4 regions of the Marinobacter sp. ST-43 genome follow, and region 2 is predicted to be linked to each of the others. Evidence: predicted binding sites of a transcription regulator. Region 2 holds the regulator's gene; each other region holds the start of a gene.

Region 1 (7,919 bases), on a different contig from region 2:
ATTACACCTTGAATGCTTCCACCAGGCGCTGAAGCGACGCGGTAAGCTCCGACATCTGTCTGGACGAAGCCAGAGTCTCTTCGGCGTTGGAGGCAGTGCTCTGGCCAAATTCGCCAATGCGCTCCACGTTGGCATTCACGTTCCTGGCCACGGCCGACTGTTCCTCCGCCGCCTGGGCAATCTGGTGGCTCATATCAACGATCTCGGAAATGCCCGAGGCGATCCGATCCAGCGCTTCGGTCACTTCACCAGACTTCTGTACCGTCTTCTCCGTGGCATCGTGACTTGAGGTCATGGCAGATACCGCTTCTTTTACACCACCCTGAAGCCGGGAGATCATGCCTTCAATTTCCTCAGTGGACTTGTGGGTACGCTGAGACAATGAACGAACCTCATCCGCCACCACCGCAAAGCCACGCCCCTGTTCTCCCGCCCTCGCTGCCTCGATGGCCGCGTTCAGCGCCAGCAGGTTGGTCTGCTCGGCAATTGCTTTAATCTCAACCAGAACCTGACTGATATTGTCACTGTCCGCACTCACCCGGTTGATGACATCAACGGCGCCTGCAATCTCCGTAGCCAGCCGGTTAATGGTCGCCACCGTATCGGCCACCACTTCCCGACCCTTCTCGGTATCTTTCTCGGCATTCCCCGCACTATCCGCCACCCGGTGCGCACTCTCCGTGACTTCATTGACCGCTTCCACCATCTGGCCCATGGCCTCGTTGATCTGACCGGTCTCTTCCATCTGTCGGGCCACGGCCTGACTGTTCGCCGAAGCGGTGTCATTCACCCGGACCGCCTGCTGATCAACATCCGCTGTTGTAGAGCCCACCGACCGGACAAGCTCAGCAATACGATCGGTCATGTTGTTGAACTCAGAGGTGAGCTCACCCAGTTCGTCCCGGTTGTTCAACCGGATATGGGTGGTCATATCGCCGGCGGCCACATTTCTTGCAGCTTCGCTGAACCGGTTGATGGCAATCCGCACAGACATAAAGAAACCCACATAGAGGTAGACCACCACCAGCATCACAGCAATCAGCGCCACCAGAATCAGGGTGCGCTGCCCGGTCTGGCGAGCCAGGCGATCCTCAAGATTACCGGCAACCACATCGAAGATACGATCGCTGAGGGTATCGTAATATCCCATCTGCGCCGATACGGTCTCGTCAAATTCCTGCCAGGGCAGCTCCAGGCGCATAGGCGTGATGACATTCAGATCCAGCTCATCACGGACTGTCATCAGACTCTCTTCCGTGCGGGTCAACGCACCGCTCGCACTCTCTGCCAGCTGGGGCGACGCCTCCACAGCAACGGAAAGGGCCGGCGAAAGCAGCGAACTGCGGTTGGTCAACTGATCGTAGATTTCATTCAGGGTTTCGCTGAGTGCATAGCCCACCTGACCTTCCACCAGCGCAAAAATACCGTATGAACGGGCGCGGCCAACAACAGTGCGAGACTCAGGCAACGCAGAACCCACCAGCCCTAACAGCAGCAGGTTTTCCCGGGACGCATCCTGACCCAATCCGCTGATTTCAATGGTCGCCGGCAGCAAGGCCATCACCTTCTGCACAAACTCCTGGTAGTACTTGAACTGAGGGTCAATGTTGCCCTGATAGTTATCGTTGGCTTTGAGCGTCTCCCATTCTTCCCTTACAGCCAGAATCTGCTCCTGCCAGGAGCCGGAGGTGTCAAAAGAACGCTGTGGTTCGGCGAGATCTGCCAACAGGGCATCCATGCGACTGGCCGCCTCGTTGGCTTTTTCGAGCAAGGGCTGTTCGTCTTTCAGAATGCCGGGGGCCTGATAGTCACGGTAATCCATTGCCGCCACCAGCAGGCGCTCCACCTTCTGGAGTTCTGCAAGACCTTCAATGCCGCGGGTCATGGTCTGAACCGACTGGTTAAGCCCGGAAATCACCAACCAGGAGAGCACGATGATGGGACCAAGAAAGAGAATGCTGATGAGGCTGAATTTGTAAACCATGGGCAGCCGATTCATCAGTGCTACAGCCGGATTGATTATATAGTTCACAGAGCCCTCGCTGCTTCTAACAACTGAATCTTTATTCTTTTGTTTGATTATCGCCCGTTGCCGGAAAAACTTAATCACTATTTAGTGTTATTCTGTAATCCGTTTTTGCTTTCCGGCTAGGCCATGCCTGCGATCACCAGCAATGCAAACGCACATATCCACACCAGCATGCTCCGGTTGAGGAGGTCCCTTATAGCGCTGAGGCTCCGCCCGCCAAAATCGGGCCACTCTTCCGGGTGTAACTCCGAAAAGCGCGCAGGATCAAGTGCATATCCAGTTAACGACCCGTTGGCGGAAATCATGAGCACATCCGCGGTCTTTTTCCCGAATCCCGGGAATACCTTGCGTATCTCCCGGGACCAGCCGGCCAGGTCACCGGCGAGCCCGAATGTGCATGACAGCAAGCGGGAAGGAATCCAGCCGATAAGCCGGGCCGCCCGCTGATAGCGTTCCCGCGCGGCCGCCTGCGGCCATTGGCCCGCCAGAGCTACAAGCCCGCGAGCCAGAAAAGCCAGCGCTATGCCGCCGACGGCATACCAGAAAACCACCAGGAAGAAACGCTCGAAAACCGAGACCATCAGCGCCCGCGACACCGACAGGTGCATGGCTTCTGGCGATAGCGCCGCTCCTCTTTCGGAGGCGGGCAGGCGCTCTTGAACATGGTGCCAGGCAGCCTGCATATCTCCGCGCCGCCAGGCATCGGAATAGGCTCGCAGCACCTTGCGCCAGCCCGGCGCTCCCATCAGCACCACCATCAGCACGAGTTCAAGCGGATACAGGGCATAGCGGTAGCCCGCCTCACTGGACAGCGCCCACGCGCCAGCGAGCGCCAGAGAAGGTAACACAACCAGCAGCGCACCTCTCCAGACTGACCGCTCCTGACCCGCTTCAACCCGGCCCCAACGATGAAACCAGTTACGCCAGACCTCATCGCCAGCCAGGTGATCGGCGCGGTCCAGCCTGCGGCGAATCACGTACGCAATCAGAAAAACAACCAACGACATCAGGCCATCTCCTCGTTCGACAGCAGTGCCTGGAAGCGAGACCACTCAAACGCGGGCCCTGGGTCGGTTTTTCGGCCCGGCGCAATATCACTGTGGCCGGCAATGCGACCCGGCGTGATCTCCGGCCAGGCTGTCATTACGAGGCGCGCCAGACGCGCCAGCGCACGGTACTGATCCTCGGTATAGGAAATGTCATCCGCACCTTCGAGCTCGATACCAATGGAGTAGTCGTTGCACTCCTCCTTACCCTGAAAACTGGAACGGCCAGCGTGCCATGCCCTGTCCAGACAGCTGACAAACTGAATAACGGAACCATCCCGGCGAACCAACGCGTGCGCAGACACCTTCAGCTCTGCGATCGTTTCAAAATAGGGGTGGGCAGCGGTATCCAGACAGTTACAGAAAAAATTCTCGATGTGCGGGCCGCCAAACTGTTCCGGCGGCAGGCTGATGTTGTGAACCACCAGCAGTGAGATAGAGGAACCGTCCGGGCGGGGACCAAAATTGGGCGACGGACACCAGCGCACGCCGGGGAACCGGCCACTGGAACGCAAAAGTGCTGCCGCATCTTTCAGGGAGTGTGGGTGATGATCGTTCTGGATACTAGACAACGTGTTTCCATCGGCGCAGGGGACTCATGCAGATGATTGAATCACAAAGCGCCCATGGATGCCACGACGTCGCCGGTGCCCTGCGTGGGCACTCAGTACCAGAGATCAGTCTTTTCGGTTATGACGCAGGTTGTCGATGATGGACTCCAGTGCCCGATCAAAAATCAGGCCGTCATCCAGCATGGTGATCGCCTGCTCCTGCAGAGCAATCGCCAGGTCATCCCTATGATATTCCGCCACCTTCGCACCACTGCGGTTAACAAAGATGTACTTGCCGGTGGCCTTGATGAAGGCGGCCAGCTTGCAACGGACCCTGGTCTCGTCTCTGGCCATTTCAACCCAGGATCCAACTCTCAGGCCGTCCGCCTTCGCCAGCCATTCCGCCGACGCTACTGGTGATTGGATCTCCGCGGATTCCTCGGCGACGGCTGCCGTCTCAACGCCGGCTGAGATCTCAGCAGGCTTGACTGACGCAGGTTCAGTCACCTCGTCAATCACCTCCGGCGCAGGTTCCGATTGCTCGGGAGTTTCCGCCGGCTCTGCCGGAGCTTCAGGTACCTCAAAATTCTCAATCGTGGGTGCCTTGTCTTCAACAACCGGCGCGGTCACCAGTTTCTGGAAAACATCGACATGGGCAAGCTCCAGGTCCCGGATGGCCGCATCGGTTGCAAACGGATCCCAGGAGATCTCCTGAAGCGCCTTGCGGAGCTCTTCCACCACCTCTGGAATCATTCGCAACAGTTCCGCCCGGGTATCAGAAGACACCGGTCGCGGGTCAACACTCCACACCAGCCGCTCGCTGATGGCCTTTGCCTGCAGCCAACGCTCGCTTTCTTCACCCTCGCGCAACACCACCCACTGCAGGTAGCGGGTCCAGGGCTCGTTCAGCACCTGTAAAACCGGCTCGGGAATGTCCCGGCCTGCCGTGTGCTCACGGATAACATCGGTAGCAGCCTGACTGGCACGCTCCTGCCGGGCGCGTCCTTCCTCGGCATCCCGAAGGCGCTGCTCAACCAGCTCGCGACGCCGGCGATCCAGATCCATGAAGTGACCAAAGTCCTTCAGCAATTCCTCGAACAGCCCTACCTGATCGGTGTATTCGGTCAGCACCCGACCCACCACTTCCTCAATCTTTTCCCGAAGCGGATCACGCATTCCGGCACGTTTCTCGCTCCAGCCAATGGCGGCCAGGGCAAGTTCGTTGAGGAGCTTGCGAACCGGATGGCCACCACGATTGAAAAAGTTCTTGTCGCTGAGTGCGACCTTGAGCACCGGAATCTGTAGCCGCCCGATCAGCGCCTTCATGACCGAATGCAACTGACGATCCTCGAGAATAAAATCAAACAGCATTGAGACCAGATTGATCACATCACTGTCGACCTGCCCTACTGAGAATCGCTTCCCTTCCGGACCCTGCAACAGCGGCTGTAACTGCTGGCGCAAAGGCACCACATTGTCGCCTTCACCCTGCGGCGCTGCGCCCTGCAGTTCGTTCAGGCGCGCCATCAGACGATCGGTATCCAGAACAGCGCCGGTTTGTGCCATACCGGCACTACTGGTCTCTCCCTGGTGCAACAGCGCACTCAGCTCACTGAAAGTAGGCGACGGTCCATGGCTATGGGCAGTACCTTCGGCAGCCGGGGCTTCCTGGGCGGGCGCTGGCGAACCGCCTGCCTTTGGCGCACTGCGACCCGGCGCTACCTGAGCACCACCCACCGGAGCCCGCTTCATGTCAGGCAGCACGCCGGCGGCGATCAGGGTTTTGTTGCATTCCTGGTAGAAATCACTGAGCTTGTCCACCAGCAGTCGCTCAAACAGCTTCAAAACCACCAGCTTGGCGCGGATATCAATGTCCAGATCGGTGCAGGCATCCGAGATGGCACCGCAGATCACTTCCGGGCTGAGAGGCATCTGGTCGTCTGAGAGATCCAGTTGCGGAACGAGATGGCGAATCCGGGCCGCCAACATCCTTACCGGCTCCTGGTATCGATTCCGCAGGCGATTGGTCAGGTTATCTATCGCTACCTGCTGTTCAAGATCAGAGTGATCCACCAGGCTGAGGGAGTCCTGGTCCACTTCTTCCAGTGAACCACCGGAGCGGGCAGGTTTGAACTTACCCAGCTCATTGAAGGCCTGGCTGACGTATTGCAGGACTGACACTGTCATTGCCTTCCGGCGCAGTCGCAGCTCCCGCATGGCGTCGAAGTAGGCAGTCTGGTCCTGGTTGGAGCCGGCCCGGTCTGCGAGGGCAAACAAACTGTCGTCAGCCTGTTCGAAAAAACTGGCAAGTACCGCCTTGAGTGACTGACCCGATGTGTCACGCAGTCGCACCAGCTCTACCGGTAACGAGAACCGGCTCACCGGCTTCTGACCGGCCAAGCGGACTACCTTGTTATCGTGCGCCATGTGGATGCTCCGGAATCGAACAGCTGATGGTACTTAAACCTTTATAGGATTACATCATACGGGCGAGTGTCGTCACCTTGTGTCAGAATTTGTCACCTTTTGTGTCAGCAGGAACTGCATCACACTTCAGACCGCTCACACCTCCATTTGGCGAATCGATAGCGCTGGCAGTAGAATTGCCCTCCACACTTTTCCAAGCCACCAACAACCTCCGGACGTCCCAATGATTTCTGCCGAACTGCTGCGCCAGGCCCGTATCGAATCCGTTGCCCAGAGTCTGCGGGAAGATATTGGCGATGGCGACATCACTGCCCAGCTGATTCCTGCCGAAAAACTGGCAACCGCAAGGGTAATCACCCGGGAAGACGCCCGCCTGGCTGGAAGCGCCTGGGTGGAGGAGGTTTTTCGCCAGGTGGATCCCTCAGTAACACTTCAGTGGCAGTTTCACGATGGCGACGACGTACCCGCCAACGCCGTGATTTTCCGCATGCAAGGCCCGGCCCGCTCGCTTCTGACCGCTGAACGAGCTGCTCTTAACTGGTTGCAGACCCTGTCTGGCGTGGCAACGGCCTGTGCCCATTACGCTCGCCGGGTGTCCCATACCAACGTCCGCCTTCTGGACACCAGGAAAACCCTGCCAGGGCTGCGACTGGCCCAGAAATACGCGGTGACTTGCGGTGACTGCGACAATCACCGGCTGGGGCTCTGGGACGCCTTCCTGATCAAGGAAAACCACATTGCCGCCTGCGGCTCCATTGCCAATGCGGTCGCCGAAGCGCACCGCATTGCACCAGGCAAACCCGTGGAAGTGGAAACCGAATCGCTCGACGAACTGGACCAGGCTCTTGAGGCCGGGGCCGACATCATCATGCTGGACGAGTTCTCGCTTGCCGACATGGCTGAAGCGGTAAAGCGGAATGCCGGAAAAGCCCGCCTTGAAGCTTCCGGTGGCATCAACGCGCACACGCTGGTGCCCGTTGCCGAAACCGGCGTGGATTACATCTCTATTGGCGCACTGACCAAAGACGTACGAGCCATCGATTTGTCCATGCGCCTGGAGTAATCCAGTCCCGGAATAATCAGCGGCCGCCAGAGGACAACAGCCGATCCATCTCCTCAAGCGCTGAGATCAGCTCACGGCCGGACTGCTCACGCCCACGGAAATGCTCTTCTGCCATGGGCGCAATACCAGATACCTCTGGCAGCGCGTGACCGGCTTCCACCAGCGCCTTCATTTTTTCAAGAAACACGAACTGCAGCCACTGGGTGAAGTCCATGGTATCCAGGCAGAACGGCTGCGTACTCTGGAACGCCTCCGGTGGCAGGCTTTCTGTCTGCCAGACACCCAGTTGCCGAAGTTCAATTTCAATCTGCAGCAAACCGTCGGTCACCTGATCCAGGTGGCGTGCTTTTTCACTCATGGGATTCCTCTCAGTCTGCCAATGGCTCCAGCTCAACAGACTCCCCATGCAGCACACGGTATAGATCCTCATACTGGCGTGTGAGCGTGTGTTTCGGAGCCATGTGAATCAGCGGTTGGCGACTCTGGTGTGATTCTTTCATCTTGACGGAACTGGACAGGCGTACCGGCAGCACCGGCAACCCCTCCTCCGTCAGCTCCCGGACCAACTGCCTGGGCAGGCTCGCCCTTGGCTGGAACTGGTTTGCAATGATGCCCTCAACAACCAGCTCCTCATTATGATCCTCCTGCAATTCGCGGATTTCATGGAGGATGTTGTAGAGCGCCTGGCGGGAGAAATCATCGCAGTCGAACGGGATCAGGCAGCGCTGGGCAGCAATCAGGGCAGAACGGGTGTAGAAATTCAGGGCCGGAGCGGTATCGATATAGATCTCATCGAAACTGTC
Region 2 (7,919 bases):
CACCACCGGAGGTAGCAGGCGGGTAACGAAACCGGTGCCGCGCAGACGAACCGCGCCGGACAGAATGATATACAGAATGCCTGCGGCCATCAGGCCGCCCAGGGTTTCTTCCAGACCAAAGCGGCCTTTGGAGGCCAGTACCGGTGCGATAAACGCGAACGATGAGGCCAGGAAAATCGGGATCTGGCCACCGGTGACAATGTGAAAGATCAGGGTGCCCAGGCCGGCGGTGAACAAGGCGACGTTCGGATCCAGGCCGGTAATAAGTGGCATCAGCACCAGGGCGCCAAAAGCCACCAGCAGCATCTGTGAGCCGGCAATGGCCTGTTTCCAGACCGGATCGTTGTTATGGTCGTGCATGCTCAGACGTCCTTCTGCTTGGTGCCGAAGATCTTGTCGCCGGCATCGCCCAGGCCCGGCAGAATGTAGCCTTTCTCGTTCAGGCGCTCATCCACCGACGCTGTGTAGATGGACACGTCCGGATGTTTTTCCAGAACCTTCTCCACGCCCTCTGGTGCGGCCACCAGAACCAGCGCCCGGATTTCGGTGCTGCCGGCTTTCTTGAGCAGATCGATGGTGGAAATCATGGAGCCGCCGGTGGCCAGCATCGGATCAATGATCAGGGCCATGCGCTGATCCAGCTCGCCCACGAGTTTCTCCAGGTAGGTTTCCGCTTCGAGGGTGTCTTCGTTGCGGATCTGGCCAACCACACTCACCCGGGCCACCGGAATCAGGCTCAGAACGCCGTCCAGCATGCCCAGACCGGCGCGGAGGATGGGCACGATGGTTACCTTCTTGCCGTGGATCTGCTCCACGGAGACCGGGCCGGCCCAGCCCTCAATGGTTTTCTCCTGAAGATTGAAGTCTTTGGTGGCCTCGTAAGTCAGCAACGCGCCAACTTCCTGTGCCAGCTCTCGGAAGTTTTTGGTACTGATGTCGGCGCGGCGCATGAGGCCGAGCTTGTGGCGGATCAGAGGGTGCTTCACTTCGTGGATCGGCATGGGGTCACCTGTGTGTTCGGGTTTCTGGCTTGAATCGGGATAATGCAAATGGCGAAAGGATACCGTATCTGGGCCGCTGCGTCAGGCGTTGAAAGGTGCGCAGACGTCAAATTTTGCAAGGGCTGGTACGGTTCTTGCGATACCACCCGGAAAGCGACCCCTGGTGTCAGATTTTCGACCCGGAAAATGCCCGCAGGCACAGATACGTGGAGACAGACCCGGCATGGACAGAACGCTAGTCCTTAACAACGTCAAATCCCTGACGCGGGGGAACCTCGGCATCCCCCTGATGCTGATGGGGCTGCTTGGCATGATGATTCTGCCCATGCCGGCGTTCCTGCTGGATGTGTTCTTCACCTTCAATATCACTCTGTCCATCGTCATTCTGCTGGTCTGTGTGTACGCCATGCGGCCGATGGAATTTGCCTCGTTTCCCACGGTATTGCTGGTGGCCACCCTGTTGCGGCTGGGCCTGAACGTGGCGTCCACCCGGATTGTATTGCTGAACGGCCATGAGGGCGGTGATGCTGCCGGTAAGGTCATCGAGTCCTTTGGTGAAGTCCTGATTGGGGGAAACTACGCTGTTGGTCTGGTGGTTTTCGCCATCCTTATGATCATCAACTTTCTGGTTGTCACCAAAGGTGCCGGCCGGGTGTCTGAGGTCAGTGCCCGCTTCACTCTGGATGCCATGCCTGGCAAGCAGATGGCGATTGATGCCGATCTGAACGCCGGGCTGATCAATCAGGACGAGGCCAAGTCCCGCCGTTCGGAAATCGCTCAGGAAGCGGACTTTTACGGTTCTATGGACGGTGCCTCGAAGTTTGTGAAAGGCGATGCCGTTGCGGGTTTGCTGATCCTGGCTATCAACATCGTTGGTGGTGTGGCTATCGGCATGATGCAGCACGGGTTGGATTTTGGTCTGGCAATGGAGCGTTATGCCCTGCTGACCATCGGTGATGGTCTGGTTGCCCAGATTCCCTCGCTGTTGCTCTCCACGTCGGCCGCCATCATGGTTACCCGGGTAACGTCCAGTCAGGACATGGGTGGCCAGATCATTCAGCAGATGTTCAGCGCTCCCAAAGCGTTGGGCATTGCGGCCGGTATCCTGATTCTGCTTGGCCTGATTCCGGGGATGCCCCACATCGCGTTTCTCGGCCTTGGTTTGCTGGCCGCTGGCGCAGCCTGGTTTATCTGGAAGAAACAGCAGCAAACGGTTGAGGATGAAGGTGGTTTTGTTGGCCGTGGCGGCATGGCTGGTGGTGCGGCCCGGCAGGGTGCGGAAATCTCTCCGGATCGTCCGGGTGGCGAGGGGCAGGCACTGCCGGCGCCGGGAGAAACCCGCGAGCTCGGATGGGATGACGTGGCCACGGTGGACATTGTCGGGCTGGAAGTGGGCTACCGCCTGATTCCGCTGGTAGACAAATCCCAGGGTGGACAATTGCTCAGTCGGATCAAAGGGGTTCGTAAGAAGCTTTCGCAGGATCTGGGCTTCCTCATGCCCTCGGTGCACATTCGCGACAACCTGGATCTTATGCCGAACGTCTACCGGATTACCCTGATGGGCGTGACCATTGCCGAGGCCGAGATCCATCCGGAGCGGGAGCTGGCCATTGATCCGGGGCAGGTGTTTGGCAAAGTTGAAGGCATTGCCGGCAAGGACCCCGCCTTCGGCCTGGACGCCATCTGGATTGAGTCCGACAGAAAGGATCAGGCCCAGACCCTGGGTTACACCGTAGTGGATGCGAGCACCGTGGTGGCGACACATCTGAACCAGATTCTGCAGAAACACGCTCACGAACTAATCGGTCACGAGGAGGCCCAGAAGTGGCTGGACCAGCTGGAGAAGATTTCGCCCAAGCTGGCGGAGGAGCTGGTGCCGACCACCATTTCCATCAGCATCCTGCTGAAAGTGTTGCAGAACCTGTTGAAAGAAGAAGTGCCGGTGCGGGATATGCGCTCCATTGCCGAGGCCATCGTGAACGTGCATCCGAAGAGTCAGGACCCGAAAGTGCTGACCACGGTGGCTCGCCAGGCGCTGCGCCGAATGATTGTTCAGAGTATCTGCGGCAACGACGCCGAAATCCCCGTTATCACGTTGGATCCAGACCTGGAACAGTTATTGCTAAAGTCTGTTCAGCAGAGTCAACAATCCGGCGGTCAGGATGATATTGGTCTGGTGCTTGAGCCCAACATGGTGGAAAAGCTGCAACGATCCCTTCAGGACAGCGTGCAACGCCAGGAAATGCTCGGCAAGCCTGCCATCCTGCTGGTTTCAGGGCCCTTGCGGCCAGTACTGGCGAAGTTTGCCAGCTATGGGGTAGAGCGTTTGCATGTGCTCTCGTACCAGGAAATCCCGGATAACAAACAGATCACGATAGTCGCCTCTGTAGGTCAATAAACCGACGGAGCATCGCGGGAAGCCAGAGCGCTTGCCGGTGGGAGGATGAAGCAGCATGAAAGTAAAACGGTTTTTTGCGCAGTCCATGGCTGAGGCCCTGAAGCAGGTAAGCCACGAAATGGGGCCGGATGCCGTTATTCTGTCTAACCGCCGGGTTGATGGTGGTGTTGAGATCGTGACGGCACTCGACTACGACGAAAACATGGCGCGCCAGCGTCTGGGTGAAAGAGCGGTTGAAGCCACCAACGGCTCCCGGCTGGCAGAGATGCAGGCCGAGCAGCATCGTCGGCTGGAAGATGAGCTGAACCGGTCCCGCAGTCGCATTCGTGAGGTTCGGGAAAAGCGCGCAGGAAGTGGCGCCTCAGGTGGCGCGGCGTCGTCCTTGTCTTTCGAGGCGGCCGATTTTCCGGCGTCACGTCCCAGTGATGTAACAGTGGCAAAGCCGTTTGCGGGTAGCGAATCCGGCGCCGGTGGCTATGCCGATGAACTGGCCAGTATGCGTGCCGAAATCAGCTCTCTGCGTGATCTGGTCAGTGGTAAGGCTGCAACTGCCACGCCGACCGGCAACAGCGCAGTTCAGCAACGATTGGCCGAGCGCCTGCAGGAGTTCGGTTTGGGCGCGGAGCTGGCCGGCTCTCTGTCCCGTCGGCACCGGGCCGGGCGTCTGGAGGACGGCTGGAAGCAGTCACTGAAAATGCTGGCGACCGGCGTTCGTACCGGTCGCGAAGACTGGCTTGATGCCGGCGGTATCTATGCCCTGGTCGGGCCAACCGGGTCTGGCAAAACCACCACCATTGGCAAGCTGGCGGCCCGCTACGTCCTTGAGCATGGTCCGGATTCGTTGGCACTGGTGACCACCGACCGCTATCGTGTGGCCGCTCATGAACAGCTCTTCGTGTTCGGCCGCATCCTGAATGTGCCCGTGCGTGTGGTGGATGAGAGCCATTCCCTGGATGACATTCTTGATGAGTTATCGGATCGACACCTGGTGCTGATTGACACTGCCGGCCTGACCAGTGCCGACCGCGGTTACCAGGAACAACTGGCGGAGTTGGCTCGCAGCGATCACAATATCCGTACACATCTGGTGGTCTCCGCCACCAGTCAGCCACGTATCATGAAATCCGTGTGGCATTGCTATAAGATGGCAAGCCTTGCAGGCTGCATCATGACCAAGATTGATGAGGCCCTGACCCTGGGCGAAGCGCTCGGGTTCGTTATGGAGACCAGCTTACCGGTGGCCTGGTACACCGATGGCCAGAAGATACCGGAAGATCTCCAGAGGGCGGAGGCCATTCCGTTAGTGCGCCTGGGCGTAGAACGGCTTAAGGCCGTGCAGAGCGCACAGACAGTCGCCGAAGGTGCCTGAGCCTCGTTGGCGACCAGAATAAAACACCGGCACGCGTGCCCGTACAAGAACGTAGTAAGAGACTGATAACAGTATGAGCAGACCACATCCGGTTCAGGTGATTGCGGTTTCCGGCGGCAAGGGCGGTGTCGGCAAGAGCAATGTTTCGGTCAATCTCGGTATCGCCCTGGCCCAGAAGGGGCGCCGGGTTGTCTTGCTGGACGCGGATCTCGGGCTCGCCAACATCGATGTGTTGCTCGGCATTACTGCTAATCGAAATCTGCAAGACGTACTCAGCGGCGATTGTGATCTGAAAGACGTGCTGGTGAATGGTCCTGGTGGTATCAAGATTGTACCGGCTTCCTCCGGCACCCAGCGTATGACCCAGCTCAGCGCCATGGAACATGCCGGCCTGATCAACGCTTTCAGTGAGCTGGGCGATCAGATTGACGTTCTGATTGTGGATACCGCCGCAGGTATTTCTGAATCGGTAGTCAGCTTCCTCAGGGCCTCGCAGGAACTTCTGCTGGTGGTCTGCGACGAACCTACCTCCATTACCGATGCCTACGCGCTGATCAAGCTGATGAACCGGGATTATGGCACGAACCGCTTCCGTATCCTGGCAAACCAGGTCCGCAATGAGCAGGAAGGCCGCCATCTGTTTGAAAAACTGACCCGGGTCACCGAGCGTTTTCTGGATGTGGCACTACAATATGTAGGTATCGTGCCTTACGACGAGGCCGTCAAGAAAGCCGTCCAAAGACAGAAAGCGGTATTGGATGCCTATCCGAGGGCGAAAGCCTCGCTGGCTATCCGGGCTCTGGCCGAAAAAGTGGATAGCTGGCCTTTGCCGTCCTCTCCCAGGGGGCATCTCGAATTCTTCGTGGAGCGGCTCGTCGAAGTCTGATCTGAATCCAGTCCTACAAGAAAACCGGATACATGACATTGGCGAAACATCTGGGAATTTACCACCAGGCCGGCGCCAGGAGCCCTTCAGCCCTGATTGAAGAGCATGCGCCGCTGGTCAAGAAAATCGCCCTTCATCTCATGGCCCGGCTGCCGCCATCAGTGCAGCTGGAAGACCTTATGCAGGCAGGTATGATTGGCCTGCTGGAGGCCGCGCAGCGCTATTCTTCCGGCAAAGGTGCCACCTTTGAAACCTACGCAGGGATTCGCATCCGCGGTGCCATGGTGGATGAGATCCGCAAGGGCGACTGGGTGCCCCGCTCAGTGCATCGCAACGCCCGGCGAATCGCCAGTGCTATCAAACAAGTGGAAGATCGTACCGGGTGCGAGGCCCAGGATGCCGAAGTAGCTGAAGAGCTCGGTATTGGTCTGGACGAGTATCATGCCTCACTGGCCGACGCGAACAGCGGTAGACTTTTTAGTCTTGATGAGCTCAATGAATCCGGCGAGCTGCCGATAGAAGAAGCAGAGACCAGTGGTAATCCACTGGACGGTATTGCTTCCGGCGCTTTCCAGCGCAGTCTGGCAGACGCCATTGAGCAGTTGCCTGAGCGTGAAAAGCTGGTATTGAGCCTGTATTACCAGGAAGAGCTCAACCTCAAGGAAATTGGGGCGGTGCTCGGGGTCAGTGAGAGCCGGGTAAGCCAGATTCACAGCCAGGCGGCGTTGCGACTTCGCAGCCGGCTGGCCGAATGGCGGGACGGTGACAACGACTGATCGGCCAGGTGCTGTGTTTCTCTTTCAGCAAGCTGTGTAGCTTTTGGTAAACGATGCTTTACAACGTGCGCAAACACCACACAATAAGCGCTTAAGGTAGCAGCCTGCTAGACTTCCAAAAGGCTGAATGAATTCCGGGTGTTACTGACTGGAGGTCCCATTGGACAAGAACATGAAAATTCTCATTGTGGATGACTTCTCCACAATGCGACGCATCATCAAAAACCTGCTGCGAGATCTCGGCTTCACCAATACGGATGAAGCAGACGATGGCAACACCGCGTTGCCCATGCTCCGAAGCGGCAAGTATGACTTCCTGGTGACTGACTGGAACATGCCCGGCATGTCGGGCTTTGACCTTCTGAAGGCTGTCCGTGCTGATGAAAACCTGAAGAACCTGCCGGTTCTGATGGTAACGGCAGAGGCCAAGCGGGACCAGATCGTGGCTGCGGCTCAGGCCGGGGTGAACGGATATGTGGTCAAGCCTTTCACGGCAGCCGTGCTGAAGGAAAAGATCGAGAAAATCTTCGAACGAATCCAGTAACCAGAGGTCGGATGGCTCGCCATGAGTGATACCAAACAGAACCATCAGGGCCTTGATCCGGAGGTGGCGGAGAAGCTTCAAAAGCAGGCCTCCGACCTGGCCGAGAATGTAAACGCCGGGAATTATGCCAAGGCGATGACCCTGATCAATGAACTGAGCGAGGTTCGCGATCAGAGTCTGTATCGGGAAGTGGGGCGACTGACCCGCAGCCTCCATGAGGCAATCCGGAACTTCCAGATAGACCCGCGTAATGCCGAGCAGAAAGAAGTGCTGTCGAAGATGAGCGACGCTTCTGACCGTCTGGCCTATGTGGTTCAGATGACCAGCCAGGCGGCGAACCGCACCATGGATCTGGTTGAGGAAAGCATGCCGGTGGCTCACGCCATGCGGGATGAAGCGGTTTCCCTGCGGGATGAGTGGCAGCGTCTGCGCCGTCGTGAAATGGAGCCTGCGGAGTTTCGCGAGCTTTATGGTCGCATCGACAAGTTCTTCGCGGGCCTGACGACAGACTCCGACAGTCTGTACCAGAATCTGTCGGAAATCCTGCTGGCTCAGGATTTTCAGGATCTTACTGGCCAGGTTATCCAGAAGGTCACCGCGTTGGTGAAAGAAGTGGAAGACAATCTTCTTGGCTTGGTAGTGATGGCCAGCCACGTGGATCAGCTGACCGGCACGGTGCATCAGATTGAAGAAAAAGAAGAATCGGCCGAAAAAGGGGTAGGACCACAGATTAAAGCTGATGAGCGGGAAGATGTAGTTTCGGGGCAGGACGACGTGGACGATCTGCTGTCCAGTCTCGGATTCTGATAATAAAGAGGGTGACGCATGGCGTTAGATGCTGATGAAGAGATCCTGCAGGACTTCCTGGTAGAAGCCGGCGAGATACTCGAAAAGTTGTCGGAGCAGCTGGTGGATCTGGAGCAGCATCCCGATGACAGCGATCTG
Region 3 (7,919 bases), on a different contig from region 2:
CATCAACCCAGCTCACTTTGACCGGCTCGCCAAGGCGATAGTCGAAGGTAGGGTCGTCTTCGTCGAAGAATTCCGACGCCAGCACCTCGGTGCCATCCTCAAGATGAATCACCGAATCCAGGGTACTGCCCTTGTAGTTACGCTCTACGATCTTGCCAGCCACACCATCCTCATCGTCCGGCGCCAGTACCCGGATATCCTCGGGGCGCAACAGCACATGCAGGGACTGGCCACCGGAGACCGGGAAATCCGGCTTGCGGAAGGTACGCTTCAGACCGAACACGTCCACGGTGATGGTGTCATCGCCGTTGGCTTTGTCCACCCGGCCCGGGAAGAAGTTGGTTTCACCGACAAAGCGGGCAGTAAACAGGTTGGCCGGGCGCTCGTAGACTTCCCGCGGCGTCCCCAGTTGCTGGATCAGGCCATCTTTCAGCACCACCACCCGGTCGGACATGGACAGGGCTTCTTCCTGATCGTGGGTGACAAACACAAAGGTGATGCCCAGCTCCCGCTGCAGGCGTTTGAGCTCCACCTGCATGGTGCGGCGCAATTTGTAGTCCAGCGCCGACAACGGCTCATCCAGCAGCAGTACCTTCGGGCGCTTGACCACCGCACGGGCAATGGCCACCCGCTGCTGCTGGCCACCGGACAACTGATGCGGCTTGCGCCGGGCGAAGTCCTCAAGCTGGACCATGGCCAGGGCATCCTCGACCCGCTCCCGGATTTCCTGCTTTGGCCGCTTCTCCATTTTCAGGCCATAGGCCACGTTGTCGAACACCGACATGTGGGGAAACAGCGCGTAGTTCTGGAAGACCGTGTTCAGCGGCCGGTGTTCCGGCGGAGTGTGAGTCAGGTCCTGATCGCCCAGGGCGATGGTGCCGTCATCCGGATGCTCGAAACCCGCCATCATCCGCAACAAGGTGGTCTTGCCGCAACCGGAGGGCCCCAGGAGGGTAATGAACTCGCCGTCAAAAATGTCCAGATCCAGAGAATCCAGCACTTTTTTGCCGTCGAACTGTTTGGTGAGATTGCTCAGAGATAGCAGTGTCTGTTTCATCGGCCCTGCCCAAAGTTTGAGCGGCGTATTTTTCCAGAAACAGACGCAAACAAAAAGGGGCGTGCGGATATTCCCTGACCACGCCCCTCTTGTTTTTCGGCCTTACCAGGCCGGGCTGTCACGCACCGGTCTTATTGGTCGGCGACGCTGTTCAGGTACGCCTTGTCCGAGATGTTGGTCCAGGGGCGAACCTGCTTCAGGTACTCGCGCTGTGAGGTGATGATTTCGTTCGCCAGCTCGTCCTTCTCGGCAAATTCATCCAGCAGGCGGTTGGTGGTTTCACGCAGGGCAGTAATAACTTCCGGCGGAAACACCTTGTGGGTCACATCCGGGTATTCCTGCTTCATCTTCTCCCAGGCCAAACCGCTTTCGTGGGTGCTCTGGATATACATGTCATACGCTGCGGTGCGCATGGAGACCCGCAGGATGGCCTGCAGATCAGCCGGCAGCTTATCCCAGGTTTTCTTGTTGATCAGGAACTGCACTTCGGCATTGGGCTCCTGCCAGCCGGAGTAGTAATACTTGGCAATCTGGTGAAAGCCCATCTGCAGGTCCAGTGCCGGGCCAACCCATTCAACGGCGTCGATGGTGTTACGCTCAAGCGCGGTATACAGCTCGCCCGGTGGCAGGTTGGTTACCGCCACGCCCACTTCCGACATAACCTCTCCGGCAAAGCCGGGGGTGCGCATTTTCAGGCCTTTCAGATCATCCAGTGACTTGATTTCCTTACGGAACCAGCCACCCATCTGATTGGCGGTGTTGCCACCCGGGAAGGACAACAGACCAAAGGGTTCATACACCTTCTGCATCAGCTCCATGCCTTCGTCGTGGTAGAACCAGGCATACATCTCCGGTGCAATCATGCCGAAGGGTATGGTGGTGAAGTACATGGCGTTGGGAATGGTGCCCTTGTAGTAATAAGAAGCCGTGTGGCCCATGTCGTACTGGCCATTACGGACCAGATCGAAAATACCGAAAGGCGCCTTGTGCTTGTTGGAGGAATCAATCCGGATCTTCAGGCGGCCGCCGGACATTTCCTCGGCCATGGCTGCCATGTTGCGGGGCGCATCCCCCAGCAGGCCGGAATTTGGCCCCCAGGTTTCCGCGAGACGCAGGGTAAAGGTTTCTTCAGAGACCGCGAAAGGGCTGGCCAGCAGGCCAAGAGTGCTGACTGCCGCCAGCAAGGTTTTACGCAGGGACATAGTGTTGGCTTCCATTGTTATCGATTTTTGATTCAAACATGCCTGAATGATCCATCATAACGACGAAAGCCGACCGCGCCAATGTGGCGGGCCGGCTTTCTTGTGCGGGCAATCAGACCTTGAACTGACCAACCAGCTCGCGCAGGTTCTCACCCAGCCGGGCCAGTTCGTGGCTGGCTTCATTGGTCTGGGTCACGCCGGTGTCGCTGCGCTGGGCCGCGTCGACAATCCGCACCACGTTCTGGTTGATCTCTTCCGCCACCTGGCTCTGCTGTTCAGCGGCGGTGGCGATCTGCGTCACCTGATCGTGGATCTGAGTCACCGAGGTCACGATGGTATTCAGTGCATTGGTGGCGTGATTGATGCGCTCAACAGTCGCTTCTGAACTCTTGCGGGAGTTGTTCATACGTTCCACCGAAGCCTTGGACTCCGCCACAAAGCCATCAATCATTTCCCGGATCTGATCAGCCGATTCGGCAGACCGCTTGGCCAGCTGGCGCACTTCGTCGGCAACCACCGAGAAGCCGCGACCATGCTCGCCGGCCCGGGCTGCCTCAATGGCAGCGTTCAGGGCCAGCAGGTTGGTCTGCTCGGTCACCGCGTGAATCACGTCCAGCACCTGCTGGATATCGTTCGACTTCTCGGCCAGGGCATTGATGCTGCGGGCGGTATCTTCCATTTCCTGGGACAGCTGATTGACCGCCCCCTGGGCGCTATTGATGGTCTCGCCACCCTCTTTGGCCATGCGGTCCGCATCGGAAGCTGCGCCTTCTACCTCATTGGCGTTGCCGGAGATTTGCTGAATCGTTGCCGCCATTTCGTTGATGGCCGAAGCAATCTGGTCGGTTTCCGAACCCTGCTCCTGAACCGACTGGCGGGTTTCATTCGCCACCCGGCTGAGTTCTTCAGCGGCTGAAGCTACCTGGTCGGTGGTGGACCCCACCTCACGGATGGTGTCCTGAATCTTGATGATAAAATGGTTGAAGCGGCGACCCAGAACGGCCAGTTCATCTTTACCATCTTCCGGCAGGCGCTGGCGCAGATCGCCTTCACCGTCGGCAATCTCCCGCATCATGTCGCTGACCTTGTTCAGCGGCGCAGTCACGGTGCGGCCAATGACCAACCCGATTACCAGTGAAATCACCACCACCACAATGGTCAGCAGTAAAATGAAGCCCATAGCAGATGTCATGGTTGCATCAATTTCTTGCCGGGCAGCGGCCACCGCTCTCTGAACATCGGTTACATACACGCCGGAACCTATCATCCAGTCCCAGCCCGGAATGATAGTGGAGTAGGAGACTTTCGGTTCCACCTGGCCGGTAGCAGGGTTGGTCCACTCATAAGGCATGAAGCCATCGTCACCTGCCGCGTCAAACAACCCGCGAACCAGCTTTTGGGTGTTCGGATTGGTAGTCGGGCCTTCCTTGGAGGGGTCCGGTGCATATGCGAGATTGAACAGACTGCGATCGTAGGCGAAGACATAGTTATTCTGACCGAACTTGATTGACCGCAACCGCTCTCGCGCCTCTTCCTGCGCCTCCTGCTCCGAAAAACCGGGAGTGGACTTGGCCTCAAGCACCACGGATTTCGCGGTTTCAACCAGATTTTTCAAACCTTCCTTGCGCGCTTCCAACAGTTCCTGCTCGAGGCGTTGCAACTCTGCCTCTCCATTGGCCCGGATCTGGTTCGCCGTAATCCATGCAATTGTTCCAGCCGTAATCAGTACAGGCACCAATACACCAATCAGAAGCCGTGTTCTGATGGTCAGGTTGCTCATGAAGGTCATGGTCTTCGCTCCGGGGTCATTTCTTGTAATCCTTTGATTATGCACAAACGCAGCCCGCACTCCGTTGCAGTTTGTTAAAAGCTGTATACCAAACGCAGGTCAGGAACAGGTTTTTATGTAAACAAGCCCGTCATATCAGCGTCATACGTCTAAATACGTATCGGCCGTCATGTAAACGACTTGAGGCTGTGTCAGACTAAGGTCTGAACATTCAGCTCATGAGCAAGCATGCATGAAACGGCTTTTCCTTATCCGCCACGCCAAATCGAGCTGGAACGACGACAGCCTCTGCGACCAGAAACGCCCACTGAATGACAGAGGCCAAAGCCAGCTTGCGCCGCTCGCGCGGGCAATGAAATGCCTCGGCGCGCTGTCCGGTGCCATTTATTCAAGCCCCGCTGTGCGAGCCCAGCAAACGCTGGCAGGTGCACTCAGCGTCGACGCCCAGCCGGACCATGTCCGCACCGAAGATGAGCTTTACACCTTCGACTTCCGGCGTCTATTACGCTGGCTGCAGAATCTGGATAACAACCAGAACCGCATCACCCTCATCGGCCACAACCCGGCATTACTCGAACTGGCCGCCTTTCTGGTACCCCAGGCTCCGTTCGAATTGCCAACCGCCAGTATCCTGGAGATCCGGCTGCCGGTAAGGCACTGGAAGAAAGTGGACAAAAACAAGGGTGCACTGGAAACCTTCCTGACGCCTCGTGATTTCAGTTACAACGAATTCCGGCGCAAGAACCGAAAAGCCAGTCCCGACGCCACTGATCTGGACCAGAACACGCTCCCGGAGGTTTTACAGCAGCTGAACAACCAGTTGGAACTTCTGACCCCTGGGGTGATGCTGGGGCTGGATGACGAATTCCTGCACCAATACCGCATTGCCCTTCGCCGCAGTCGGGCCATTGCCGAACCCCTGGCCGAGATTACCGGCGATCGCCAATTACAGGAGCATATTCGCGAACTGAAGCGACATGCCCGGGCCACCAGCGCCCTGCGGGATCTGCACGTATTTCTTCAGGATATCCCCGAGCTGTGCCACGACAACCCACAACTCTGCACCACGCTGACCGACTGGGCGCGGCTCAGGGCATCTAAAGCACAGCGCAAACTGGCCAAACGCCTTGGCCAGAAACGCTACCAGCAAAGCCTGTCGCGCTGGCAAGACTACATTGAGTCCAAATCTTTTCATAAGCTGGCTGCAAACCTGCGGAAAAAAGACATCCAGGCCGCGACAAACCGGCGCCTGAAGCAGTTCAACCGAAAAACCGCAGAACTGCTGCACACCGCTCCGGATGAAGCCCTGCACCAGCTGCGCAAGAACCTCAAGCGTATCCGCTATCTTCTGGAACTGGATGCCCGGTACAGCAAGCCATTCCGGAAAGAGCTACGCCAGCGACAGGATCTGTACGGCCGTTTCCAGGATCTGCATGTCCAGATCGAGCTGACCCGGCGATTCCTCGCCGACCATCCGGAGTGCGACGGGGTGTCACTGCTTGGCAAACTTGAGCGGGAGAAAGCCGATACCCGCAGGCAGGTACTGGCTATGGGAGGGCTAAACCTCTGAGGCCCGGTCAGATCCGGATCATGCGGGCCTCAAGAAGAAGGTTCGGGCCGAGCTTGGCCACCCGGACCTGTTCCGGATTCAGGCCCAGGTCTTCCAGGGTCTCATGGATGTCGTCCAGTGCATCGTCTTTCGGTGCCGCCAGCAACAGCTCCCGAACTGACTCCAGAACCATCTTCACCGGCACCGTCATAAAGTAGACCGAAATCACCAGCATCATTACCGGGTCGGCATACACGGCCAGCTCCGCCCAATGACTGCGTTCCAGCAGCCAGGCCGCGCCAAAACCAATCATTACGGCAGCGCTTAGGGCACTGTCCATCAGCCACTGGCGCTGTTCCGCCTGCACCAGCCCCGAACCATTGCGCAGACTTGACCACCGTAGATACGCCCAGACCGCCAGACACCCCACCACGTTCACCGCACCAAAGATCATTGCCATGTCCGCCGCCACGGCACGGCCGCCCTGAAGCAGCGACACCACCGCCGATACCAGCGACAAGATACACACCACTGCAATCACCAGACCTTTCACAGCGATCACTAGCGGCTCCACGGCCCCCATCCCGAATGGGTAATCGTCATTGGCCGGCCGGCGAACCAGGCGGGCGGCATAGAGTGACAGGAGCGACAACCCGAGGCTGATCAGGGAATAGGCACCATCGAAGATAATAACCAGGGAATCGACCCAAAGACCCCAGGTAATACCGGCGAGCGCAAACAGGCCCGCGCCCACCGCTGATAATGTCAGCGCCAGGTTTTCCCGCGCCAGAGAAGTAAACATTTTGACCTCCTGAGAATTGCTGCCATATTAGCGGCATCATTCAACAGGTGTGAGTCGCTGAGCGACGGAAAATCCGTCGCAAAGAGCAAACCATGAAAACGTCACAGATCAAGACCTTCCTCTCGGTTGTGCGCAACGGCAGCGTGGCCGCGGCGGCCCGGGAACTGAACCGCAGCCGCACCACCGTCAGTACCGTGCTGGCGTCCCTGGAGGATGAACTGGGGGTGGAGCTGTTTGAACGCAGCGGCAATCAACTGCACCTGACGGCCATCGGCCAGTCCATCCTGACCGACTGCCGGCGATTCGACCAGGTTGCCAGCCAGATCAGGGCTCGCTGCCAGCACCACCTGAGTGGTGCCGAATCGGTCCTGCGCATTGCCCGGGACGATGCCATTCCGGAAGATATCTGGCGGGACATTCTGCGCCGGCTGAAACAACGCTTCCCCCAGACCAGCCTGTCGGTTTACCTTGCCTCGCCCCGGGAACTGGCGCCGCTGGTTCGCAACCAGTCCGTGGATGTGGCCTATGGCCTGATGCCGGAATTGCTGAACGAAGGTTATCAATGGTTTCGGGAACTGGCTGATGTGCGCATGCTCACCGTGGCAGCGCCGGATCACCCCCTGAGTCAGCTGAAACGGGTCACTCAGGACGACCTGGTCAGCCACACGGAAATCACCCTGGCCTACATGCTCGACGCCCAACTGGTGGCCGAATCCCCGGAAACCGCCAACTACCTCGCCTTTACCCAATACGAACTGATGCGGGATGCGGTGATTGATGGCGCTGGCTGGGCGGATTTACCCTTACCCCTGATTGCTGAGGCATTGCGCAAGGAACAGCTGAAAACCATCCACCACCGCAGCGCCCGCTGGTGGAAAGTGTTCAGTGCGCTGGAGTCAGAGCAGGCGCAAGGAGGCGCCGTGGTGGGCTGGCTCGCCAACGAACTGGAAGCCTATCTGGAAACCCTGGCCTGATCGGGAGACTGAGGTCCTTCCGGACTCCCCGGACGGACATCCGCAGGCGCATCGTCATCACATTTCCGGCAATCCAGCTTAACCCCCAACATGGATTGCCGGCCTTCCACCGTGACAACCCAGGGCCGGTTTACCCAGGGCGGATCATGGCGCACGTGCTGGTTATGGCCACACGCCAGCTGCGCTACCCAATGGCTTTCCCCGTCTTTGTGATAGCCGCTGATGGGTTGTTTCATGCCGAAGCCTCTCTGTTCGATCGGCCCACCCAGGCCGACCACGAGTATATTGCCAACGCCACCCAGATCATCACAAAGCTCACCTGTTTGGCGGTGCTAAGCGGCTCATGGAAGATATACAGCGCGATCAGAAACTGGATCGTGGGGTTGATGTACATAAGAAAGCCCACGGTAGACAGCTTCAAACGGCGCGCAGCCCCGGCAAAAGCCAGCAGCGGGATGGCGGTCACCGCGCCACTGGAGGCCAGTAACAATGCGCTGTAGGTGCTGTCCGAAAAGTGCGACAGCCCCTGCGATGAAAGCCGGGCCA
Region 4 (7,919 bases), on a different contig from region 2:
ACCTGGTGCGTGTCGAGCGAGGATTTCACTTTGGCGTTCATATGGGCTCTCCGTGGAACTCGTTGTGTTTGTTTGTTCAATGTATGTCGGACAATCTGGCAATACAACAAGTAAGAGAGTCTGGTTAAGCGAACTGGCCTCTAATGACAATCAGGCTCCAGCTGGCGAATCCAGAGCTTGTGGTCCAGACTTTCGGAAACAAAAAAAAACAGGGAAGCGTCGAATGAGTGCCTCAAATCCATCTCCGGCCACCATGTCCTGGACGTTGCAGCAGCGGCTCCAGGAATATGCACGGGCCATGAAGCTGGCGGAAATCATCTATCAGGATCCAAACGGACAGGTCTGCGTGGTTCACGGCGTTATCCGTGATGTGCTCAGCCGGGCCGGGCGGGATTTCGTGGTGCTGGGAAAAGGGCAGGTGGTCTCGGCGGACCACATCATCATGATCGACGGCGAGCGGTTAACGAAAGAGTAATCGCCCGGTAATTGCTATTGACCGCGGGCTGCCTCTACTCTGTTGGCGTTGTACACATATACCGACAGAGGGACATGTTATGAACAAGTTTACCTTGAGCGCACTCGCACTGGTTGCCACGCTTGGGCTTTCTGCCTGCAGCTCTGAGAGCGATGAAGGCGCGGATTTTGAAGAAGCGGGTGAAAATGCCGAGGAAATGATGGACGACGCCGCTAACGCCACCGAAGAGACCTGGGAAGAAGCCACGGGTCAGGATGAAGGCGTGATTGGTGAAATGCAGGAAGGTGCCGAAAACGCTGGCGACGAGATTGAAGAAGCCGCGGATGAAGCGGGTGACTCCATGGAAGAAGCAGCTGACTCCATGGAAGAAGGCTACGACGAAATGACTCAGTGATCACCTGAGTTGCGTCGCGCGGTTGCGGGGCCTTTTGGCCCCGTTTCTGTTTCTGCCTCACCGGTTGTCATCGAACGTTCAACATTATGACTTAAATCTGTTTACGTCCTGTCACATTACTTGCCGACACTTGCCTCTCGAAATAAAGGACTCGTCCACCAATCCGAGAGAGGCAAACCATGGCCAAGCACGATCTTGATCCCAATTACCTGGACCCGAACTACGAGCCAGTCGTCAATCATTCCGAAAACACCCCGTTCCATCAGGTACTGTCTGCCAGAATGCAGCGTCGTACCGTCATGAAAGGTAGCGTAGGCGCTGCTCTGGCCAGCGTTATGGGGTTGGGGCTTGCCGGTTGTGGCAGTGACAGTGATAGTGACAACGATGGCGGTACTACCGGTGGAAACACATCCAGCACTGAACTGGGTTTCAAGGCTGTCCCTACTTCAACCGCGAATCAGGTCGTTGTTCCCGAGGGATACTCCTCCGAAGCGTTTCTTCCCTGGGGCACGCCAATTACCGGGTCTTATCCAGCCTACAAGCCGGATGGCACCAATACCGGAGAAGAGCAAGAGCAGCAAATGGGCATGCATCATGACGGCGTGCACTTTTTCCCGATTGACCTGAAAGCCGGTGGTAACAGCTCCAGCGAAGGTCTGTTGGTGATGAACCATGAGTACATCAATCAAGGCGCTTTGCATGCCAACGGGGCTACCTACATCAACGGTATGCGTCCGGCCGATGAAGTGCGCAAGGAAATCGCCGCGCACGGTGTGTCTGTGGTTCATATCAAACGCGACAACAACGGCAAGTGGGATATTGTTTTCGGGAGTCCGTTTAATCGCCGGGTTACGGGTAATACCGAAATGGATATCCGTGGTCCGGTGCGTGGTTACGACAAACTGGTCACCAAATACAGCCCGAATGCAACGGAAACCCGCGGTACTCTGAACAACTGCGCGATGGGCCCGACGCCGTGGGGAACTTACCTTGCGGCTGAGGAAAACTGGCACGGGTACTTCGCTAATAGCGATGCAACGCAGCCCCGGGAGCAGACTCGGCATGGCGTCGGCGATTCAAGCCGCTACGACTGGGAGTTGGCTGACAGCGGTGCGGATCAATACGTGCGCTTTGATGTTACCCCGACGGGTGCGTCGGCGGCGGATGATTACCGGAATGAGGCCAATACCTATGGTTTCATGGTGGAAATTGATCCGTTTACTCCAGAGAGCAAACCACAGAAGCGAACTGCGCTGGGCCGCTTTGGTCACGAGGGTGTGATTTTTGCGCCGGTTAAGGAAGGTGAGCCGGTCGTATGTTATTCCGGTGATGATTCCCGTTTCGAGTACATCTACAAATTTGTCTCCTCAAAGCCTTATTACGCTGCAACGGCTGGTGGCTACCTCCTGGACGAGGGTACGCTCTACGTGGCTCGCTTTAACGACGATGGCTCAGGCGACTGGCTGGCGCTGGATCTGAACGATACGGATTTTGCTGCCAAAGTGGCTGCGGCCCAGGGCGAAATGGTTGGCAACGTTCAGTTTGACGGTTTTGAGAATCAGGCTGATGTTTTGTTGAACACTCGGCTGGCTGCCGACATCGCAGGTGCGACCCCGATGGATCGCCCGGAGTGGGGGGCTGTAGATCCGAATTCCGGTCAGGTTTACTTTACGCTGACCAATAACTCCCGCCGGACGGAGGAGCAGGTTAACGCGGCAAATCCGAATGCCAACAACCGCACCGGTCATATTATTCGCTGGAGCGAAGACGGCAACGATCACACTGCGACCAGCTTTGACTGGGATATCTTCGTGTTCGCCGGTGAGCAGGGCACGGAAACCGTGGTTGACGACCAGGTTATCGTATCTCTGACTGATGACAACATCTTCAACAGTCCGGATGGCCTCTGGTTCGATTATAACGGCCGCCTCTGGATTCAGACCGATGGCTCCGATGCAGCACCTTATCAGAACAACATGATGCTGGCGGCCAACCCGGAAACCCGCGAGATCAAGCGTTTCTTCGTTGGGCCGGTTGGCTGTGAGGTTACAGGCGTTGTCTCCACACCGGATGTGAAGACCATGTTCGTCAATATCCAGCACCCGGAAGCAAACTGGCCGGATGCCAACGATCCGCGTCCGCGTGATGCAACGGTTATCGTTACCCGCGATGACAGCGGCGTTATCGGTGCCTGATCAGCCATAACGGTTGTCAGGCTCTGCCAAAAAGCCCGGGCGGACTCGTTCCGCCCGGGCTTTTCTCTTCTGTATTTCAGATTTCCTTCCAGATGCCGATAAACTCCTTGGGCCCTGCAATAGTGGTATCTTTAGTCCACTAAAGTAGGAGTTATTAACCTATATCATTTCTTTAACCTCAGGGATGGCCTGCAATAACAACATGCTTGCGTTAGCAATGACAAAGATGAGGGCACCATGGGTTTACTCGATCGCACTGCAATTTTATGGGGGGTGGGCATTGCTGTTGCGCTCGGTATTGCCTGCATTCTGGTGGCTCCGATGATGGGGCTCGATGCCGCGTCTCTGTTGATCGGACTCCTGGTTGGTCTCGCCGCCGCGGCCGGCTATCTGATATTGAGGGTGCTGGAACCAATAGAGCGTGGGATTAACGGCCTGAATGATGGCTCCCTGGCTGATAACCACCCGTTGCGGGCTCAATGTGCGCAGCTTCTGGCCGATGCCCGGGCTGGCAAGGCCCTGGTTGAAACGCTCTCGGCCAGTGCCGACAAGAGTGCCATCTCGGCCGCCGAAGTCTCGTTTGCGGCGGATCAGGTGAAGCAGCGCCTGGACAGACAGGTGGAAGAAACCGCCCAGATGGCCGATTACGCCGGCCAGATCACAGAATCGGTTCGGGAATCGTCGGAACAGGCCACCAACGCTGCCACCATGGCTCTGCAGAATCGCGAAGTCAGTGTGGAAGGGCGTCAGTCATTGGTGTCGGCCATTGAAAGTGTGCGCCTGGTGCATCAGCAATCGGAAGAAAACCTCCGGCTGATTCAGGCCTTGCACGAAAAATCTGGCAAGATCCAGGGCGTGACCTCAACCATTCAGGGCATTGCCGAGCAGACCAATCTATTGGCACTGAATGCCGCTATTGAGGCGGCCCGCGCCGGTGAGCAGGGGCGAGGGTTTGCGGTGGTGGCTGATGAAGTCCGGCAGTTGGCCGGGCGCACTGCCCAGGCCACCAGTGAAGTGGCGGACACCCTCGACGAAATTCAGAATGACACAACCAAGATTGTGTCCCGCATTGAATCTCTGGCGAAAACCGTGGAAGACGGGCTGACATCTGTAGAGAGCGTTGGCGGCCAGCTGGATCAGATTCGGGATCAATCCGACCGGGTTCAGCAGCAGGTTGCCCGTATTGCCGAGATCGACCAGAACAACGAGCAGAGTCTGGCCCAGGTGTTTTCGGCTATTGAGTCTGTCCGTGACCATATATCCGAAAGTGATACCAGTGTGGCATCGCTGGCGGACCAGGCTTCCACGTTGATGGAGCTGGCGGAGAAGGCGAATGCTGCCTTTGCGCTGAACAGCAGCGAAAGCTACCACCGGCCGTTTTATGAGAAAGCACTGGAAGGGGCGCAGCAGATTGGCCAGTTGTTTGAGGCGGCAATTCGAGAGGGCCGTTTGAGTGAAGCGGCGCTGTTTGACAAAAAGCGAACACCGATTGCCAACACCCAGCCCCAACAGTATTCCAGCAGCTTCGATCGGTTTACTGACCAGATGTTTCCGGCAATACAGGAGCCCATCAAGAAATCCCATGAGGCCATTGTGTTCTCCATCGCCTGCGCGCCGGACGGTTATGTGCCTACCCATAACAAGGATTTTGCCCACCCGCCGAGTGGTAATCCGGAAGTGGACCTGGTGAAAAGCCGGAGCAAGCGACTGTTCAATGATCGCACTGGCATTCGCTGCGGGAGTCATACCGAAAGTATGCTGCTCCAGACCTATCGCCGGGACACCGGTGAAATCATGCACGATCTGTCGGTGCCCATCTATGTGAACGGCAAGCACTGGGGCGGGTTCCGGGTTGGGTATCGGCCGGCGGGGAATTGATCGCACTGGGCACCCGCCAAGGCTGTGATAGACTGCCGGGGACGTAACAAGGAGAACGCCTGTGCCCGAAACCGAGTATATCCCCGCAAAACCTGACGGCCAGCAATCACAGGAGCCCAGCTCCACGAGGAATCTGGCGGTGGTGGTTTACATCCTGCAGGCGTTGTCTTTTTTCCTGGGGGGGGTGACGGCACTGGTGGGCGTGATCATCAACTACGTCAAACTGGATGATGTCCGTGGTACCTGGATAGAGCCCCATTTCCGCTGGCAGATCCGCACCTTCTGGATTGGTTTGCTGTGGACAGTCATCGGGGTGATTACCACCATGCTGATTGTGGGCTGGTTTATTCTGCTGGGTATTGCGATCTGGGTGATCTACCGAATTGTCAAAGGTGCCCTGGCCCTGAACGATGGCAAGACCCCGATGTAACGGGGTCTTGATGGCTCAGTCTTCCGTCACTTCTTCAAGGCGTAATGCGCTCAGCATGCCCGCCAGCCCCATCAGTCCCAATACCAGAATCACCGCCACGTCCGAAATCATGGAAATGGCGGCTGTGAACCCCCCGGTTACCAGCAGCAACACACCGATAACGGTATTGCTGACCGCTGTGTAGTCTGTCCGTTTGTTGCCTCCGGCCATATCCACCAGATAGGTTTTGCGCCCCAGGCGCACGCCGGCATGGGCAATACTCAGCACAAAAAACGCGACCGGATAGAACCAGGCACCGCCAAACCCGGGGCCCAGCACCAGTGCAAGAACACCAACCACCAGGCAGACCGAGCTGGCCATGGCGGCACCCCGAATCATCACTCGGCGGCTGGAGGTGTCGGCGGCCCAACCCCAGAAGCTGGCGCTCAGGGAGCTGGCCAGACTGCTGGCGAGCAGAAAGACGCCCAGCATCCAGCCAATATCGGATTCCTGTTGGGCGAGCACCACGAAATAGGGAGACGCCAGAGCCGAACACAAAAGCAGTGCACGAGTGATGACAAAATGCCTGAAGGGCGCATCGTCCCGTAGCAGCGACAGACTTTTAAAAGCCTCGTTGATCGCGTTGCCACCGCCCCCTGTTTCCCCGGCATACTCTTCCACATTGGCAAACAGAACCCCGGCAATCACCCACAGCGTAGCTGCCAGGAGCAGCAATGTGGTGTAGAACGCAATGCTGGGGTCGCCCCGATCCCAGAACAGCAGTCCTGTGAGCACCACCGTGGCGGTGCCCCCAATGGTGGTTGCCAGCCCAGACAGCCGGCCCCGGCGGGTTTTGGGGATACACTTGCCCTGAACGTCTTTCATGGAGACCGAGCAGAATCCCCGGGCCAGTGAAAACACAATAAGCGCCGCGACAATGCCGCCACCTGCCGCATAGCCTTCAAGAAACCACACGCTTGCCGCCATCGCAGCCACGCTGACGGCCTGCCCGAAACTGCCCAGGGTCCAAAACCATTTGCGCACCGCCTTGCGACGCACCCAGGCGGCGATCACCATCTGCGGCACCATGGAGCCGGATTCCCGGATAGGCACCAACCAGGCTACCAGAGCCGGTGCGCCAACGGCACTCATCAGCCAGGCCAGCACGGTCTTGGGGCTGATCAGCAAGTCGCCGAGTTTGGTGAGCACATTGCTGAACAGAATCAGGAAGAAGTTTCGGGGTACTTCCCGACAGGCTTCCTCCGGGATGTCTTTACAGACCCGTGCGTCCTCTTCGTTGGCAATCAGTCCGTAGAGCTGGTCGATGGTGTCGGGTTTGGTTGCTGGCAAAGGGCCGTCCTCCGGAAAAATGTTTGCCAAGCATACCAGTTAGCTCGGGTGTGCTTAAGCGGGAGGACCAGCGGTGCCGGTCAGACCAGGTGGTGGTCCCACTGTACCGGTAGCCGCGCGATGTCTTTCGCAGGTTGTCCGGCGCTCAGTTGCACCAGTCGGCCCTGTCCCGAGGACACCAGGAAATCGCCTCCTGCCAGAGTCTGAATGCCGGCGCAGTCAGTGATGCGGGCTTTGGCAACCAGCTCCCCGGTCTTGCCGCGGAAGACAATAGCGGTGCCGCCCACGGGGGAAGCGGCGGCGATCAGGTCGTTTTCAGGATGGGCCACCACGCTGGCGATGTAGTTGCCGAGAGCGGCCTGGGTTTCCGGGTCAAAGCGATATTCCCGGAGTTGCCCATCTTCTATGCGCGCCAACAGCGGAGGTCGCTTGTAGAGCGGTCCCTGGTACTGGTAGGCAACATAGACTTTGCCTTCGGTACTGACGCTGACGTGGCGGGAGCTCTGCTGGTGGTGGGCAGGGGGAAAGCGGCCAACGATCTGGCCGGACCGGCGGTCCATCAGAATCAGGGCCGGTTGCATGGTATCCAGATTGAGTTTGATGCGGTCGTAATCAGGGTGAGTCAGAATGCCGCCCAGGCCGATGACCAGAGTGTTGCCGTCAGGATGCAGGGTAAGCTCATGGGGCCCGATGCCGGCCAGTTCAAAGGTGTCCACCCGTTTATAGTCCTGCTCGGCATCGTAGACGGCGACAATGCCTTCGCCGGGCTGGTAGCGGCTGGCCGTGGCGTAAAGCCACCGGCCATCAGGTGAGAACACGCCGTGGCCGACAAAGTGTTCGCCTTCCGGGGCCATGATGCGGTGTCTGCGTTGGCCGGTTTCTGCATCAAACACATAGAACGACCAGCCCGGTCGGCGTTCAAAAAACAGAGTATCGTTTCGGCCGGGCCGGTTACAGCCGCTGTGGCATCGCGTGTCTACCGGCGCCTGCCACTGAACGTTGCCGGATCGATCAAAGGCACTCACGCCAAAGCGTCCATCCGGCAGGCCAACCGCGCCGGCATAGCGTTCGGGCTGTGGGCCGGTTTTGCGGGGGAGCAACGAGCACCCGGTGAGGGTGGCGGCCATAGCTCCGGCGACGGTGGCTTTGATCAGGGTTCTGCGATAGATGAGCATGGGTATACCTGTTCAGTCGCCGTCACTTGAGTTGAAGCCACGC

What was found. The regulator FliA, encoded in region 2, starts transcription of late flagellar genes. The targets are predictions, from matches to a motif close to CTAAAGTTTNNNNNNNNNNNGCCGNTAA.
Region 1: a site for FliA is predicted at 2,080-2,107, ahead of QPL98_RS14885 (methyl-accepting chemotaxis protein). Genes of this name have one in related genera too.
Region 3: a site for FliA is predicted at 4,206-4,233, ahead of QPL98_RS14320 (methyl-accepting chemotaxis protein). Genes of this name have one in related genera too.
Region 4: a site for FliA is predicted at 3,139-3,166, ahead of QPL98_RS05325 (methyl-accepting chemotaxis protein). Genes of this name have one in related genera too.

What each region holds. Positions count from the first base shown of each region.
Region 1 covers NZ_JASSVO010000014.1:26,957-34,875, forward strand. Annotated here, with positions in the region: gene QPL98_RS14885 (methyl-accepting chemotaxis protein) at 2-2,032, opposite strand; gene QPL98_RS14890 (histidine kinase) at 2,149-3,036, opposite strand; gene ampD (1,6-anhydro-N-acetylmuramyl-L-alanine amidase AmpD) at 3,036-3,647, opposite strand; gene QPL98_RS14900 (DUF1631 domain-containing protein) at 3,753-6,053, opposite strand; gene nadC (carboxylating nicotinate-nucleotide diphosphorylase) at 6,277-7,116, shown strand; gene QPL98_RS14910 (YqcC family protein) at 7,133-7,474, opposite strand; gene QPL98_RS14915 (ParA family protein) at 7,485-7,919, opposite strand, start outside.
Region 2 covers NZ_JASSVO010000001.1:78,526-86,444, forward strand. Annotated here, with positions in the region: gene QPL98_RS00370 (uracil-xanthine permease family protein) at 1-360, opposite strand, end outside; gene upp (uracil phosphoribosyltransferase) at 363-1,001, opposite strand; gene flhA (flagellar biosynthesis protein FlhA) at 1,225-3,399, shown strand; gene flhF (flagellar biosynthesis protein FlhF) at 3,455-4,768, shown strand; gene QPL98_RS00390 (MinD/ParA family protein) at 4,842-5,654, shown strand; gene QPL98_RS00395 (RNA polymerase sigma factor FliA) at 5,687-6,430, shown strand; gene cheY (chemotaxis response regulator CheY) at 6,591-6,974, shown strand; gene QPL98_RS00405 (protein phosphatase CheZ) at 6,996-7,781, shown strand; gene QPL98_RS00410 (chemotaxis protein CheA) at 7,800-7,919, shown strand, end outside.
Region 3 covers NZ_JASSVO010000013.1:2,928-10,846, forward strand. Annotated here, with positions in the region: gene potA (spermidine/putrescine ABC transporter ATP-binding protein PotA) at 1-1,057, opposite strand, end outside; gene QPL98_RS14315 (TRAP transporter substrate-binding protein) at 1,189-2,259, opposite strand; gene QPL98_RS14320 (methyl-accepting chemotaxis protein) at 2,372-4,048, opposite strand; gene QPL98_RS14325 (CHAD domain-containing protein) at 4,281-5,618, shown strand; gene QPL98_RS14330 (cation diffusion facilitator family transporter) at 5,626-6,399, opposite strand; gene QPL98_RS14335 (LysR family transcriptional regulator) at 6,492-7,373, shown strand; gene QPL98_RS14340 (DUF3565 domain-containing protein) at 7,352-7,609, opposite strand; gene rarD (EamA family transporter RarD) at 7,606-7,919, opposite strand, start outside.
Region 4 covers NZ_JASSVO010000002.1:241,458-249,376, reverse strand. Annotated here, with positions in the region: gene QPL98_RS05345 (alkane 1-monooxygenase) at 1-41, opposite strand, end outside; gene QPL98_RS05340 (hypothetical protein) at 224-475, shown strand; gene QPL98_RS05335 (hypothetical protein) at 555-869, shown strand; gene QPL98_RS05330 (PhoX family phosphatase) at 1,049-3,064, shown strand; gene QPL98_RS05325 (methyl-accepting chemotaxis protein) at 3,302-4,942, shown strand; gene QPL98_RS05320 (membrane protein) at 5,004-5,372, shown strand; gene QPL98_RS05315 (MFS transporter) at 5,388-6,701, opposite strand; gene QPL98_RS05310 (DUF1513 domain-containing protein) at 6,782-7,876, opposite strand; gene QPL98_RS05305 (imelysin family protein) at 7,889-7,919, opposite strand, start outside.